Marinomonas mediterranea MMB-1: one gene and its partner. Each later gene encodes a partner of the first gene's protein in a complex. Links are inferred from orthologs where the notes say so. Each region holds a gene or a part of one and is shown on either strand. Other genes may lie near its edges.

Evidence for each region.
Region 2: the proteins of tig (region 1) and rpsG are in contact, whole or in part, in a crystal structure (PDB 3GTY), measured with the Thermotoga maritima proteins. The link is inferred for Marinomonas mediterranea MMB-1 from one-to-one orthologs. Residues at the interface, in WP_004081061.1 of Thermotoga maritima: Glu122, Val124, Val129, Leu130, Tyr133, Glu188, Gly259, Ile262, Tyr263, Glu266, Ser270, Glu273, Gln274, Glu277, Arg308, Gln311, Ile312, Ser315, Tyr316, Glu325, Arg329, Arg336, Leu363, Phe366, Trp367, Arg373, Leu377, Arg381, Leu384, Glu387; in WP_004081843.1 of Thermotoga maritima: Lys34, Lys52, Lys55, Glu59, Arg62, Gln63, Glu66, Asn67, Lys69, Val71, Arg95, Ala109, Lys110, Lys111, Gly112, Arg113, Pro114, Glu117, Glu121, Ile124, Ala125, Tyr127, Asn128, Asn129, Thr130, Gly131, Lys135, Asp139, Arg142, Met143.

Annotation. Positions count from the first base shown.
Region 1 is NC_015276.1:2,844,281-2,856,866, forward strand. Bases 4,168-6,985 are described here. They hold tig (trigger factor), read right to left. Parts: upstream 6,335-6,985; coding sequence 5,000-6,334; downstream 4,168-4,999. Other genes in these bases: clpX (ATP-dependent protease ATP-binding subunit ClpX), read right to left, coding at 4,168-4,271; clpP (ATP-dependent Clp endopeptidase proteolytic subunit ClpP), read right to left, coding at 4,292-4,924; MARME_RS12975 (YihY family inner membrane protein), read left to right, coding at 6,905-6,985. Also shown: MARME_RS12945 (HU family DNA-binding protein), read right to left, coding at 13-285; lon (endopeptidase La), read right to left, coding at 407-2,794; more of clpX, read right to left, coding at 2,988-4,167; more of MARME_RS12975, read left to right, coding at 6,986-7,678; MARME_RS12980 (hypoxanthine-guanine phosphoribosyltransferase), read left to right, coding at 7,730-8,287; sthA (Si-specific NAD(P)(+) transhydrogenase), read right to left, coding at 8,906-10,300; (Na+)-NQR maturation NqrM, read right to left, coding at 10,322-10,555; MARME_RS13000 (FAD:protein FMN transferase), read right to left, coding at 10,650-11,663; nqrF (NADH:ubiquinone reductase (Na(+)-transporting) subunit F), read right to left, coding at 11,728-12,586. UniProt on the Bacillus subtilis protein: Involved in protein export. Acts as a chaperone by maintaining the newly synthesized protein in an open conformation. Functions as a peptidyl-prolyl cis-trans isomerase.
Region 2 is NC_015276.1:245,997-249,844, reverse strand. Bases 892-3,848 are described here. They hold rpsG (30S ribosomal protein S7), read right to left. Parts: upstream 2,629-3,848; coding sequence 2,155-2,628; downstream 892-2,154. Other genes in these bases: rpoC (DNA-directed RNA polymerase subunit beta'), read right to left, coding at 3,248-3,848; rpsL (30S ribosomal protein S12), read right to left, coding at 2,741-3,112; fusA (elongation factor G), read right to left, coding at 892-2,133. Outside these bases: tuf (elongation factor Tu), read right to left, coding at 1-4; more of fusA, read right to left, coding at 40-891.

The DNA of each region.
Region 1 (12,586 bases):
CTCCTCAATGCCTTAGTTTACAGCGTCTTTTAGACCTTTACCTGCTTTAAAGCTAGGAACCTTAGCGGCTTTAATTTGGATCTCTGCACCTGTTTGAGGGTTGCGGCCAGTACGAGCCGCACGCTCTTTAACTTGGAAAGTTCCAAAACCAACTAAAGTAACCTGATCGCCTTTAACGAGTGCTTCTTCAATTGTTTTTAAAGTAGCATCTAAAGCATTACTTGCAGCAGCTTTAGAAAGATCAGCAGACGCGGCAATAGCATCAATCAATTCAGATTTGTTCACGTTGTACCCCTTCAGTATCTTCGTGGTTCCTTAGTATTATCATCGGCGCTAAAAAAAGCTTTCCGAGAAGTCGAGCATTTATACAAGCCCTTCCTATGCCCTGTCAATACAGGGAACTGACCTAATGATGACTTACAGTTTCTTGTTCATCAACAGTTTTTTCTTTAGTTGAGGCAGTTTTTGCCTCTTTTGGTGAAGGAATGTACTCTAAGGCAACATCTAACACCTCATCAATCCATTTTACGGGTACAATTTCCATATCGGCGACGATATTGTCAGGGATTTCTTTCAAGTCACGGGCATTCTCTTTTGGAATAACGACCGTTTTAATCCCACCTCGATGGGCTGCGAGCAGCTTCTCTTTTAAGCCGCCAATAGGAAGAACCTCTCCTCGAAGTGTGATTTCACCCGTCATTGCAACAGACGCTTTGACCGGCACTTTAGCAAGCACTGAAACCATAGCAGTACACATCGCAATACCAGCACTCGGACCATCTTTTGGCGTAGCCCCTTCTGGAACATGCAAATGAAGATCGACCTTTTCATGGAAATCGTCATCAATGCCTAATGCAAGAGAACGACTTCTGACAACGGTGAGAGCAGCCTGGATAGATTCCTGCATAACATCACCAAGAGACCCCGTTTTAACGTGACGCCCTTTACCAGGAACACCTGCGGCCTCAATCGTCAACAGTTCACCACCAACAGACGTCCAAGCTAAACCAGTCACTTGCCCAATTTGATTTTTATCTTCCGCTTTGCCGTAACTGAATTTACGAACACCAGAAAAGTCTTCCAAATTTTCAGACGTCACTTCAACGGTAGTCTTATCTTTACTTAACGCTTGCTGCTTAACAACACGACGACAAATCTTACTAAGTTCGCGCTCTAAACCACGTACACCAGCCTCTTTAGTGTAGTATCGAACAACGTCCATCACGGCGTCATCAGCAAGTGCGATTTCTTTATCTTTAAGGCCCGCTAATTTAACTTGTTTAGGCAACAGGTAACGCTTCGCGATGTTAAGTTTTTCATCTTCTGTGTACCCGGGAATACGAATCACTTCCATACGATCTAAAAGCGGCCCCGGAATATTCATGCTATTTGATGTACAAATAAACATCACATCCGATAAATCATAATCCACTTCTAAATAGTGGTCATTGAACGTGTGGTTTTGCTCTGGATCCAACACCTCCAATAACGCAGAAGCGGGATCGCCGCGGTGATCCATGCCCATTTTATCGATCTCATCGAGTAAAAATAGCGGATTCTTAACCTTGACCTTTGCAAGCTTTTGAAGCAATTTTCCGGGCATCGAACCAATGTATGTCCGACGGTGTCCGCGAATCTCTGCTTCATCACGAACGCCACCCAACGCCATACGTACATACTTTCGATTTACCGCTTTAGCAATCGATTGCCCAAGAGAAGTCTTACCGACACCTGGAGGCCCTACTAGACACAATACAGGCCCTTTTACTTTCTTGACACGCTGCTGAACGGCCAAGAACTCTAATATCCGCTCTTTTACATCTTGAAGACCATAATGATCTTGGTTCAATACTTTTTCAGCATACGCAAGGTCATTGCGAACTTTGGAGCGCTTTTTCCATGGTAAAGAGATTAACCAATCTATATAGCCACGCACCACTGTTGCCTCAGCAGACATAGGTGACATCATCTTAAGTTTTTTAAGTTCGGCGTCGGCTTTTTCGGTAGCCTCTTCAGTCATACCGGCTTCAATAATTTTCTCTTGAAGCAGGTCCAGCTCATTACCTCCTTCGTCCATATCACCAAGCTCTTTTTGAATGGCTTTCATTTGCTCATTCAAATAGTACTCTCGCTGACTGCGCTCCATTTGTTTCTTAACGCGACTACGAATGCTTTTTTCAAGATGGGCGATGTCTAATTCACCGTCCATCAATCCCATCAAGTATTCTCCTCTCTCAATGAGAGAGATCAACTCTAGCACTTTTTGCTTATCTTCCAGCTTCAGGCTCATATGACCTGTAATACTATCTATCAATTTAGATAAATCATCGATGGATTTTACGGAAGTAACCACTTCACTTGGAATACGCTTGCTACCAGAAACATAGTCATCAAGCTGTTTAAGCAAAGCATTTCTAATCGCATCATACTCTGATTGATCTTCGTCTGAAGCGGCTAACTCATCAACCGTAGCGGAAATAAACTCTTCACCGTCGGACAAGGCATTTAGCGTTGCACGATATTTGCCTTCCACCAAAACCTTAACGGTCCCATCTGGAAGACGAAGTAATTGCATAATCTTAGCAACTGTTCCGACGTTATATAGATCTTCTTGAACGGGGTCGTCCTTAGAAGCATCTTGTTGAGCAACCAGAAAAACGAGCTTGTCGTCATCCATAGCGGCTTCAAGCGCTTCAATGGACTTTGTGCGACCAACAAACAATGGAAGCACCATGTGCGGGTAAACCACTACATCTCGTAGCGGCAACATAGGCAGTGTTAGCATATTTGACATATTATTTTCCAATCCGGGTCGCAGACTTATAATTGCGACGAGCTTTGTTGTATAGAGATTGGGACAAAGGGAGAAATTACAAGCGTTTCGTTCTAAGTATTGAACCTCTAGTAAGTATTTTGCAAATACTTTGCCATAAAAAAACCGAGTAGCGAACGCAACTCGGTTTTTAAAATCATATACGCCGTCTATTTTAGGCGTTATTTGCGGCTGAATCTTCTTTTTCTAAAAGCATCAATGGCGTCGACTCACCACGAACAGAGGCTCCATCCATGACAATTTTGACCACATCCGATCGATTTGGCAGCTCATACATGCAATCCAATAACGCAGATTCAAGGATACTACGCAAACCACGTGCACCGGTTTTACGCTCAAGTGCCAGATGCGCTGCTTCGCGCAAAGACTCATCGGTAAACTCTAATTCCACGCCTTCTAGGTCAAACAAATGCTGATATTGCTTAGTAAGCGCATTCTTCGGCTCACTCAAAATTGTCATCAACGCTTCTTCATCTAGTTCAGACAAGGTAGCAACAACAGGCAATCGACCAACGAACTCAGGAATAAGACCGAATTTCACTAAGTCTTCTGTTTCGACTTGGTGAATCGCTTCTGAGAAAGTACGACCTTCGTCTTTACTCTTCACGGTTGCCGAGAAACCAATACTACTTTTCTCAGTACGGTCACTTATGACACGCTCAAGTCCAGCAAACGCACCACCACAAATAAACAAGATGTTTGACGTATCTACTTGCAAAAATTCCTGCTGAGGGTGTTTGCGTCCACCCTGAGGAGGAACAGAAGCAACCGTGCCTTCGATCAATTTCAACAAGGCTTGTTGAACACCTTCACCTGATACATCGCGAGTAATAGACGGATTGTCGGATTTACGCGAAATCTTATCGATTTCGTCGATATAAACAATCCCTCGTTGCGCCTTCTCTACATCGTAGTCACAATTCTGAAGTAGCTTCTGAATAATGTTTTCAACATCTTCACCAACATACCCAGCTTCCGTCAGCGTCGTCGCGTCAGCAATCGTAAACGGAACATCGAGAACGCGCGCTAACGTTTGTGCTAGTAGCGTTTTACCGCTCCCTGTGGGGCCGATTAAAAGAATATTACTTTTACCGAGCTCAACTGGAGAGTCTTTACTACTTTGGTGACGCAAGCGCTTGTAATGGTTATAGACCGCAACAGCCAACACCTTTTTAGCGCGTTCCTGACCAATAACATAGTCATCAAGAGATTTACTCAACTTAAGCGGCGTAGGCAACTCATCAGAAGCTTCTTCAGCGTCATCCGTTTGCATTAACTCTTGTGTGATGATGTTATTGCACAAATCAACACACTCATTGCAAATGTAGACCGAAGGTCCCGCAATTAGCTTTCTTACCTCGTCTTGACTCTTACCACAAAACGAACAATAAAGTAGCCGATCAGAGTGGTCACCTCGGCTAAACTTATCATCAGACATTAAATCCCACCCTTAATAATTTAAGCTAGACGCTTTTCTAAAATATCGTCAATTAATCCATACTCTTTAGCAGACTCAGGATTCATAAAGTTATCGCGATCCGTATCCTCAGCCACCTTTTCAATCGGTTGGCCTGTATGATGAGCAATAATTTCATTTAAACGATGCTTAATAGACAAAATTTCGCGCGTATGAATCTCAATATCAGACGCCTGCCCTTGGTAGCCACCAAGCGGCTGATGAATCATTACTCGAGAGTTAGGCAAACAATAACGTTTACCCGCTGCGCCTGCTGTAAGCAACAGTGCTCCCATACTCGCTGCCTGACCGATGCACATCGTACTAACATCAGGCTTAATGAATTGCATTGTGTCATAAATCGACATTCCTGCGGTAACAGAACCACCAGGAGAATTTATGTACAAATGAATATCCTTATCTGGATTCTCGGATTCGAGAAACAACAACTGCGCTACGACCAAGTTAGCCATATGGTCTTCGACCTGACCAACGAGGAAAATAACCCTTTCTTTAAGCAGACGAGAATAAATATCGAAAGACCGTTCACCACGAGCGGTTTGCTCGATAACCATAGGGACAAGGCCATTACTTGTGATCGCTACAGGACCAGTAGTCGGGGTCATTAAATTCATATTGCATTCCTTAAAAACAAAAAAGCCGACATAGCATACGCTATATCGGCCTTGTATAGAATTATAAGCTAAAACTTATGCTTCTTCGCCTTCTTCTGCTTCTGCAGCTGGCGCTTCTGGCTTAATAGCGTCTTCATAACCCAAAGTGGATTCTACCACTTGAGCGCTTTCTAGAAGTTTATCAACAACTTGCTCTTCAAGTACAGCAGATTGAACCTGTGCCAACTGCTCTTTGTTGTTTAGGTAGAACTCTACAACCTGTTGAGGCTCTTGATAAGCTTGCGCCATATCTTCTAAGAAAGCCTTAACACGATCATCATCTACACTTAGTTCATTTTGCTTGATAACTTCTGAGATTAATAGTCCCAGTTTAGCACGCTTTGTTGCTTCATCTTGAAACAACTCCGCTGGTAGCTGAGAAGCATCAAAACCTTGACCACCAAATTGGCGAGCAGCTTGCTCACGTAGGCCGTCTACTTCTTGGTCAACCAAAGAAGAAGGTACGTCTAGCTCGTTGTTAGCTAATAGGCTATCAAACAGGCTGTTCTTTAGTTTAGCTTTAATCGCCTGACTTAGCTCGCGATCCATGTTTTTGCGTACTTCAGCGCGCAATGCATCTAGCGTTGGCTCATCGCCCAAACCAAATTTCTCAGCGAACTCGTCGTTCAACTCTGGTAAAATTTGCTCTGCAACTTCTTTTGCAGTCACTTTGAACGTAGCTGCTTGACCCTTAAGGTTTTCAGCTTGGTAGTCTTCTGGGAAAGTCACTTCGATAGTGCGCTCTTCGCCAGCCTTAATACCTTCTACGCCTGCTTCGAAACCAGGGATCATTGTGTTAGAGCCTAAAACCAATTTATGGTCGTCTGCTTTACCACCTTCAAATGCTTCATCACCGATGAAACCTTCAAAATCCATAGTAACTTGATCGCCGTCTTTCGCTTCACGCTCAACAACAGTCCACTCTGCGTTTTGTTTACGTAGAGTCTCTAGCATCGTATCAACGTCAGCATCTGTTACTTCAGAATTAACACGCTTAGCTTCAAGCTTAGAAGCATCAGCTAATTCGATAGTTGGGTAAACCTCAACTTTCGCTGTAAATTCCAGATCAGCGCCTTCTTCAATATTTTTTGGTTCGATTGAAGGCATGCCTGCTGGTTGAATAGACTCTGCTTGAACCGCCTCAATGTAGGCATCACGCATAATTTGCTCAACAGCTTCTAGGCGAATACCTTGACCGTAGCGTTTTTTCACTACGCTAACAGGTACTTTACCTTTACGAAAACCGTCAAGACGAACGGTCTTAGCTGTTTTAGCGACTTCAGCACTAACTTTTTCTTCAATACGGGCAGCAGGAACGCTGATTGTAAGTACGCGTTCGATAGGAGACGTTGTCTCTACTGAAACTTGCATAAAACTTCCTCTTGGGAGCTTGCTTCACTTGTTGACGTAGGCAATAGATGAAATCTTAGTAAGCAAAACAATCAACAAGACCAAAATTTGATTACATTTAAGCAATGGGCTGAAATGGCGCGCCTGAAGGGATTCGAACCCCTGACCGTCCGCTTAGAAGGCGGATGCTCTATCCAACTGAGCTACAGGCGCAAAACTCATTACGTTTTTCGTGGTGGGCTATTATAGAGATCGATTGTGTCCCGTCAACAGAAAGATATAAAAAAGCCCAGTTTTAATAAACTGGGCTAAAAATATGACATTTTGTCACCAAGGAACCGTAAACGGGTCAAGAAAAGATCTTGACTATTCAGCGGTACAAATATCACAAAAGGAACGGTTATATAGTATCCTCGACATTGAAGTAACGCAAGCCCAGTGCGCCACAATATTGCACTTTGCACTATCAATGTGCATTGTTAGTTTTATTTGCACATTTTAACGTTAAAATCCAGAAAACTCGGCGGAAAACAATTCAATATGCACGCATTAGACATTAGGTCACACTTAATTAACATCATGAAAGAGAGCGTGAAACGATTCAACAACAGCGCCACCTCTCAAAAAGCCGCCCAACTCACACTCGCTTCGCTCTTAGCCGCAGTTCCAATCATTACCATCATATTTGGTATTTTAAGCCTAACGCCCGCACTAAGCTCACTAGAATCCACTCTCATTGGCTTTATTGAATCAAACCTTGCTCCAGGCAGCAGCAACGAAGTCATAACCTATTTACTGAGTTTTTCAGATCAAGCTAAGAACCTTTCTCTTGCTGGCTTTGCGACACTGCTTCTCACCGCCCTATTATTACTAAATAGTTTTGAAAACAGTGTTCAGTCAATCTGGGGGATTCACGATAAACGCTCAATCAAAGATAAACTGCTTACATATTGGGCAATATTAACGCTTGGCCCAATCCTCTTAGCAGCATCGCTCAGCCTTTATGGCACTTTAATTTCTTATCAACTAGCAGGTATAGAGCTCAGCCAATTCATAGACAAACTCTTTGATATTGGTAAATTTCTAATTTATACCTTCATGCTGTTATTGCTGAACTATTTAGCCCCAAATACAAACTCCTCTATAAAACTCTCACTAATTTGCTCAGCCATCGGAGCCTTTTCCTTAATACTCCTTAACACCCTCTTCGCCAATTTCGCTCAGTTCTTCGCAAACTACCAAGTCATTTACGGTGCATTTGCGGCTTTGCCAATTTTTTTAGTGTGGCTGCAAGCAAGCTGGGTGATTGTGTTAGCGACTATTTGCTTAAATGCAACACTGCACGAATACCGCCAATCGCAATAATTAATTCAATGAGTTAAAATCAATCATCTTGTTATTTATGACCAATTAAATATGACCACTCAAAAGATTCAAGAACTAAACAACATTCTAGAGGAAGCCGACTGCTTGCTCAGCTCTGAAGAGCTAGACAACGCCATCGATACACTCGCCACTCAAATCACAAAAGATCTTGGCGATAAACTCCCGATTGTTATGTGCGTGATGAACGGAGGGCTAATCCCTACGGCCGCTTTGCTGGAAAAATTAGAGTTTCCACTTGAGCTAGATTATGTTCATGCAACGCGTTATGGGATGGAGCTTGAAGGACAAATCGAACTGAAGTGGCACAGCTACCCTCAAATTGATTTCAAAGGCCGTCATGTTCTTGTAATGGACGACATTTTTGATCAAGGACACACACTGAAAGCAATCGTGGAATGGTTCAAAGCCAATGGCGCCAAGAGCGTATCCAGTGCAACAACCGTCAATAAACTGCATGACAGAAAAGTAGAAATGACGCCAGAATACATTGGTGCAGAAGTAGAAGACAGATTCTTATTTGGCTACGGCATGGACTACAAAGGCTACTTTCGAAACCTTAAAGGCATCTACGCCGTTAAAGGCACCTAACAGAGTCTTGCTTACTACGCCGACATAACAGAGCAAACTGTCTCGTCCTAAAATCGTCAACGTATTTTAGGACGAGACAGTGCCAAGAAGCTGGCAAGAACGACTTAAACTGATTTTTTCTTCAGCTTGAAGGCGTCTCGCTCCTTGGCTATATACTTTTTTCTAAGGCTCATCCCGTGCTCAGCGTCCAGAATATCAACCACCGTATTGAGTAAACGATTTTTCAGTTGCTCATCTTCCAACTCTCGCTCTAGTCTTTTGATTGTTTGAGCGGGTGTTTCTTTTGCTTTCGGGGATTTAGACATGGGTCGCCTCACTTTGGTAGACCAATCCATTTTGCCGTGTTTTCGAAGCCAAGTCAGCACTGTTGATCGGCCTTGGATTCCATAGATCTTTTGAGCTTGCTTGTAAGTCATGTCGCCTTTTTCGACGGCCATCACTATCTGTAGTTTAAAGCCCATTGTATAGTCACGTTGAGTACGCTTGCGCTTGGTATTACTTGATGTCCCCATAATAGGTCTCCTAGGTGTAAACCTATTTCAGGACGGAACAAACAAACAAAAAAAGCCGCAAAAGACATTCTTTTGCGGCTTTTTAATATAACGTAACCAAAACAGCTTAAAACACTCGGTTAAAACCGTTCAGAGCCGCAACACGATAGGCTTCCGCCATCGTTGGGTAGTTAAACGTCGTGTTCAAGAAATACTTTAACGTATTCTGCTCACCTGGCTGCTTCATGATCGCCTGTCCAATGTGGACGATCTCTGACGCTTGGTCACCAAAACAGTGAATACCTAAAATTTCTAACGATTCACGATGGAATAAGATTTTCAACATCCCTACCGCTTCATCCGTTATTTGAGCACGTGCCGTGTTCTTAAAGAACGCACGACCTACTTCGTAAGGCACCTTTTCGCTAGTCAGTTCAGCTTCAGTTTTACCCACTGAGCTGATTTCAGGAATAGTATAAATACCAGTTGGCACCTCGCTAATGAAGTGACCACCCTCTATACCAAACATATTCGCGGCAACTGCGCGGCCTTGATCGTATGCCGCACTTGCTAGACTCGGCCAACCGATTACATCACCTGCCGCATATACGTTATCAACTTGTGTTTGATACGTATCATTAACCGCTAACTGACCTCTAGCATTTGCTTCTAGACCAATAGCATCTAACCCCAAATCTTTGGTATTACCAGATCGACCATTACAGAACAGTAGCGCATCTGCACGCAACTTTTTACCAGATGTCATGTGCATTACAACACCACGCTCTGTTGTCTCCACAGAGTCATATGTCTCATTGTGGCGAATCAACACTCCACTATCACGCAAGTGGTAACTCAATGCGTCGGTTATTTCATCATCCAAAAAGCTTAGTAACTTTTTACCTGGATTAATTAACTCAACCCTTACACCCAATCCACAAAAGATTGACGCATACTCAGAGCCGATGACACCAGCACCATAAATAATCAAAGATCGTGGAGTATGGCTTAAACTTAAAATAGTATCCGAGCAATAAATTCGAGGATGATCAAAGTCAATATTCTCTGGGCGGTATGGACGAGACCCAGTAGCGATAACCACTTTCTCAGCCACTAGTAATTCAGGACCACGCTCATAGGTGTTTACTTCAATTGTATTTGCATCCTTGAAGCGGCCACGCCCAAAAAAGATATCAATTCGGTTACGAGCGTAATATTCAGTCCGCCCCATAACCTGCTTATCAATCACCTTATTTGCGCGATTTAATACTTTAGGAAACGAAAACCAACGAGGTTCACCAATATCCCGAAACATCGGATTCGTATTAAACGCAATAATCTCTTTAACTGCATGCCTAAGCGCTTTAGACGGAATTGTACCCAAATGAGTACAGCTCCCCCCCACTTTAGGACTCGCTTCCACCACTGCAACACGCTTACCAGCTTTGGCTGCGTTCATTGCAGCGCCTTCTCCGGCAGGCCCTGTTCCTAATACAACGACATCGTAATGTCTCGTGGTCATAGTTTCCCCTTAAATTAATCTTTACTTAGAAGCGTCATAAAATTGATCTTCTGAATTAGCAGAGGCGCGTGCCTTTTTCGTTTCCTTTTCACATTTTCCTTTATCGCCACCGCAAATATCACAAGCGACTTCCATACCAAGTGCACTCATACCGCCACAAGAGCCGGAAATAGGCTTACGCCCCATAAGTACACCGACAGCCATTGCTGCTACAAGCAACAACATTAAAACAAACGCCAAAATGATGGTTAACATAAAACCTCCAACGTCGTATTACCCAAACCCAAATCAATCGGATGCCAACACTTTCTGTGTTAACACCGATACCGACGAATCATCGATAACGCTTTTAATTTAGATAAGGCTTAAACGCTTTTGAATATTCTTCTTTAAAACCGAAATCTTCTTTTACCAGCATATACGCGGCAATATCATTTCGCTCAGCAAACTCCAAGCCCTTTACAGGCCCCAAGACATTGATCGCTGTCGCCAAACCATCCGCTAACATCACACTATCTGAGATAATAGTAACAGAGACTAGTCTATGGGTAATGGGTTTTCCTGTTTTTGGATCTATTGTATGTGAATATCGCACACCATTTTTTTCAAAATAGTTACGATAGTCGCCCGAAGTTGCGATCGAAAGGTTATCCGCCTGAATCACTTTCTGAGCAATACTGTGTCCACCCGCAGGGCTCTCTACCCCGATCTCCCAATGAGCATCGTCTAGCTTCATCCCTTTAGTTCGAATCTCACCACCCACTTCTACAAGGTAATTATTGATTCCATATTGCTCCAGAGTAAGTGCAACCTGATCGACACCATAACCCTTTGCAATAGAAGACAAGTCAACATAGACATCTTTTGTCTTTTTCAACTGATTGCCATCTAAACTCAAGTAGTGATAACCAACTTTAGACTTAGCACTTTCAATCTCTTCCTGTGTCGGCACCCTATCTTCGTGCTTACCAGGACCGAACCCCCACAAATTAACAAGCGGCCCCACAGTAACATCATAAGCACCGTCGGTTAGCTCACTTATCTTGAGCGCGGCATTGACAACATAGGCAATATCATCAGAGGCCTCATAAGACTGACCTGCAGCAGAACGATTAAATAAAGACAACTCTGAACTGGGATCATAAGTTGACATCAACTTATTAACCTTAACCAACACCTGATCAACAGAGTCTTTAATCATCGCTTCATCAGGAGCGTTTTTATGAGTAATAAACTTAACCGTGTAGGTTGTCCCCATCGTGGGACCGGAGAACCCGACCAACTCAGGAGTAAATGAAAATAAACGATAAAGAACAGCGACGGCTACAATAGCCAGACCAGCTAGAAGTGCTTTGTTTCTCATATATTCTTCGCAAACACTATTAAAACAAAAGCCCACCAGAATGGGTGGGCCTTAGGGCTGGTGACTAGCCACCAAAGTCATCTAACAAGATGTTTTCGTTCTCGACTCCGAGATCTTCTAGCATCTTAATAACAGACGCATTCATCATTGGAGGCCCACACATGTAGAACTCACAATCTTCAGGCGCTGGGTGATCTTTCAGATAGTTTTCATAAAGCACATTATGAATAAATCCAGTGTACCCTTCCCAGTTATCTTCTGGCAATGGATCAGACAGTGCTAAATGCCACTTGAAGTTCTCATTTTCGCCTTGAAGCATGTCATACTCTTCCGTATAGAATGCTTCACGAAGACTACGCGCGCCATACCAGAAAGACATCTTACGAGACGACTTCAAACGCTTAAGCTGATCAAAGATGTGCGAACGCATCGGTGCCATACCAGCACCACCACCAATGAACACCATTTCAGCGTCAGTATCTTTCGCAAAAAACTCACCAAATGGACCATACACTTTAATTTTATCGCCAGGCGTTAAACTAAATACGTATGAAGACATTTGACCTGGAGGTACGTTATCTTTGCCTGGAGGCGGCGATGCAATACGGATATTGAATTTAACAATACCCTTTTCTTCAGGATAGTTTGCCATTGAGTAAGCGCGAATAATCGGCTCATCCACTTTAGAAACGAATTTCCAAAGATTGAACTTATCCCAATCCTCGCGGTACTCGTCATCAATAACGAAATCTTTGTAGTTTACAGTATGCGCAGGGGCTTCTAACTGAACGTAACCACCTGCTCTGAAATCTACATTTTCGCCCTCAGGAAGACGAAGCGTTAGCTCCTTGATGAAGGTTGCAACGTTGTCATTTGCCTCCACCGTACATTCCCAAGCTTTAACTCCAAATACCTCTTCAGGT
Region 2 (3,848 bases), 2.6 Mb from region 1 along the record:
CCATGATACATACACCTTAAATATTAGTAAGTATGATGATTAATTTTCATATTTGATGATCGCGTCTGCCACACTAGCTGGCGCTTCAGCGTACTTTAGGAATTCCATTGCATAACTTGCACGCCCTTGCGACAAGCTACGCACATCAGTTGCATAACCAAACATCTCACCTAAAGGCACTTCTGCTCGGATAATTTTACCTGACGGGGAATCGTCCATTCCCTGAACAAGACCACGGCGACGATTCAGGTCTCCCATTACGTCTCCCATGTACTCTTCAGGAGTTACAACTTCTACTTTCATCACTGGCTCAAGTACACAAGGATCAGCATCAGCCGCACCCTTCTTCAAGCCTTGAGAAGCTGCAATTTTAAAGGCCATTTCGTTAGAGTCAACATCATGGTAGGAACCATCAAACAATATTACCTTAAGCCCCAATAATGGGTAGCCTGCGATAACACCGTTTTTCATTTGCTCTGCGATGCCTTTCTCTACTGCTGGTATATATTCCTTCGGAATAGCACCACCAACAATCTCGTTTACAAACTCAAGACCTTCAGTATCTGAAGGTATAAGTTTCATAACAACGTGGCCATATTGTCCACGACCACCAGATTGGCGCGCAAATTTGTGGTTAACTTCCACTTCTTTGCGAATTTTTTCTCGGTATGAAACTTGGGGATTACCAATATTCGCCTCAACTTTAAACTCGCGACGCATACGGTCAACGATAATGTCGAGGTGAAGCTCTCCCATACCGGATATAATTGTCTGACCTGTCTCTTCATGTGTTTCAACACGAAAAGACGGATCTTCTTGCGCCAATTTACCCAGCGCAATACCCATTTTCTCTTGATCCGCTTGAGATCTAGGCTCAACCGCAACAGAAATAACAGGTTCTGGAAACTCCATGCGCTCTAAAACAACGACTTTTTTCTGATCACAGAGTGTGTCGCCCGTTGTTACGTCTTTCATACCGATCAACGCAGCAATATCTCCGGCTCGCACTTCTTTGATTTCTTGCCTGTCATTAGAGTGCATTTGCACCATACGACCTACACGCTCACGCTTTTGTTTCACTGAGTTGTAAACCGCATCACCAGAGCTTAGCACTCCGGAATATACTCGTACGAAAGTTAGTGACCCAACAAATGGGTCAGTGGCAATCTTGAACGCCAAAGATGCGAACGGAGCCTCGTCATCAGCCTCTCGACTAACAGACGTTTCACCGTCATCCAACGTCCCTTCAATTGCCTTAACTTCAAGCGGCGAAGGCATATATTCAACAACAGCATCAAGCACAGCTTGAACACCTTTGTTTTTAAACGCCGAACCACACGTTACGAGCACCAATTCATTTGCCAAAGTACGCTGACGTAAGCCAGCCTTGATTTCCTCGATAGATAAATCGCCCTCTTCAAGGTACTTATCCATCAATTCTTCATTTGCTTCAGCTGCGGCCTCAAGCATTTGCTCACGCCACGTTTGAGCCTCTTCAACTAAATCAGCTGGAATTTCTTCAAGCTCATAAGTCATCCCCTGATCTGATTCATTCCACATAATTGCTTTCATGAGAACCAGATCAACGACACCTTTAAAGCCTTCTTCCGTACCTATGTTGATTTGAATAGGAACAGCGTTCGCGTTTAAACGCTCTTTCATCTGCTCCACAACACTGAAGAAGTCAGCACCAGTACGGTCCATTTTATTAACAAACACCATACGAGGAACCTCGTACTTATTTGCTTGACGCCATACTGTTTCGGTTTGAGGCTGAACACCGGAAGAGCCACAAAGAACCACGACTGCACCATCCAACACACGTAACGAACGCTCCACTTCTATCGTGAAGTCTACGTGCCCTGGCGTATCAATAATATTGATTCGGTGCTGATCAAACTGTTGACTCATACCACTCCAGAAACAAGTTGTTGCTGCTGAAGTGATAGTGATACCGCGTTCTTGCTCTTGCTCCATCCAATCCATGGTAGCTGCACCATCGTGCACCTCACCAATTTTATGGGACAGACCAGTATAGAACAGAACGCGTTCAGTTGTAGTCGTTTTTCCAGCATCAACGTGTGCACAAATACCGATGTTACGATAGCGGTTGATGGGAGTTTTACGTGCCACTTTGTTTGTCTCTCCGGACGATTAGAATCGGTAGTGCGAGAATGCTTTGTTCGCTTCTGCCATACGGTGAACGTCTTCACGTTTCTTAACAGCAGAACCTTTGTTCTCAGCAGCATCTAGAATTTCACCCGCTAAACGTAGCGCCATGGATTTTTCGCCACGCTTACGAGAAGCTTCTACCAACCAACGCATAGACAAAGCTGCACGACGAGCTGGACGAACCTCTACAGGTACTTGGTAAGTCGCACCACCTACACGGCGAGATTTAACCTCTACCATTGGTTGGATTGATTCTAGTGCTTTTTCGAAAACCGACATTGGGTCTTCTGATTTAGTGCGTGTTGCAACAGTGTCTAGCGCTTTGTAAACAATGCTCTCTGCTACAGACTTCTTACCACTAACCATTACATGGTTAATGAATTTTGCAAGAAGTTGACTTCCGTGCTTAGGATCTGGAAGTACTTCACGCTTTGCGACGACGCGTCTTCTAGGCATGTCTATGTCCTCTTCAGGTTAGCCCGAGACAAACTAGTTAATCTGCTCGGCCTTACTTTAATAAAATTATGTTTCTAAACGATGAAATAAGCTTAAGTTATTAACTTGAAACTTACTTAGGACGCTTAGTACCGTACTTAGAACGGCCCTGTTTACGATTTTGTACGCCTGAAGTATCCAAGCTACCACGAACTGTGTGGTAACGAACACCTGGAAGGTCTTTTACACGACCGCCACGAATCAGCACTACGCTGTGTTCTTGCAGGTTGTGACCTTCACCACCGATGTAGGAAGTTACTTCAAAGCCGTTCGTCAAGCGAACACGACATACTTTACGCAAAGCCGAGTTAGGCTTTTTAGGCGTAGTAGTGTATACACGTGTGCAGACGCCACGGCGTTGCGGACAAGCTTGTAACGCAGGTACGTCACTTTTTGCCACTTTACGTTTACGTGGTTTACGAACCAACTGGTTAACGGTTGCCATTATACAAGCTCCACAAATCCAATACTTATGACGGATATCGTCAAAATTAAGGAGGCGCAAGTGTAATTTGCGCCTATAAAACAGTCAATAGGGAGGAGACTAAAAAATCACCTCCCTTTGACTAAATCAGCAAATTTAGTCTTTTAGAGCGGCACTTAGTGCTTCTTCGACATCAGAAGCACTTACTGTAGCACTTCCTTCCTTCGCTGCTTGCGCAAGTTCTTTCTTGTTCTTGCGCTCGCTGTGGTATGCCAAACCTGTACCCGCTGGGATAAGTCGACCTACTACAACGTTTTCTTTCAGACCACGTAAGTGGTCTTTCTTACCGGTTACCGCACCTTCTGTTAATACACGCGTTGTTTCTTGGAACGACGCGGCAGAAATAAAGGATTCGGTAGCCAAAGATGCTTTTGTGATACCAAGTAGAACGCGCTCAAACTTAGCTGGGAACTTGTCATCTGCTTCTGCAGCTTCGTTCGCATCCAACAATTGAGTGTATTCAATTTGGTCACCTTGAATAAGGTCAGTATCACCGGCCTCACCCACATCCACTTTGCGCAGCATTTGACGAACGATAACCTCAATGTGTTTGTCGTTTATCACTACACCTTGCAAACGGTATACTTCTTGAATTTCCATTGTGATGTAGTCAGCCAAAGCCTCCACACCTTTCAAGCGTAAGATATCATGAGGGTTTAGAGGACCATCGGCAATGATCTCACCCTTAGCCACTTCT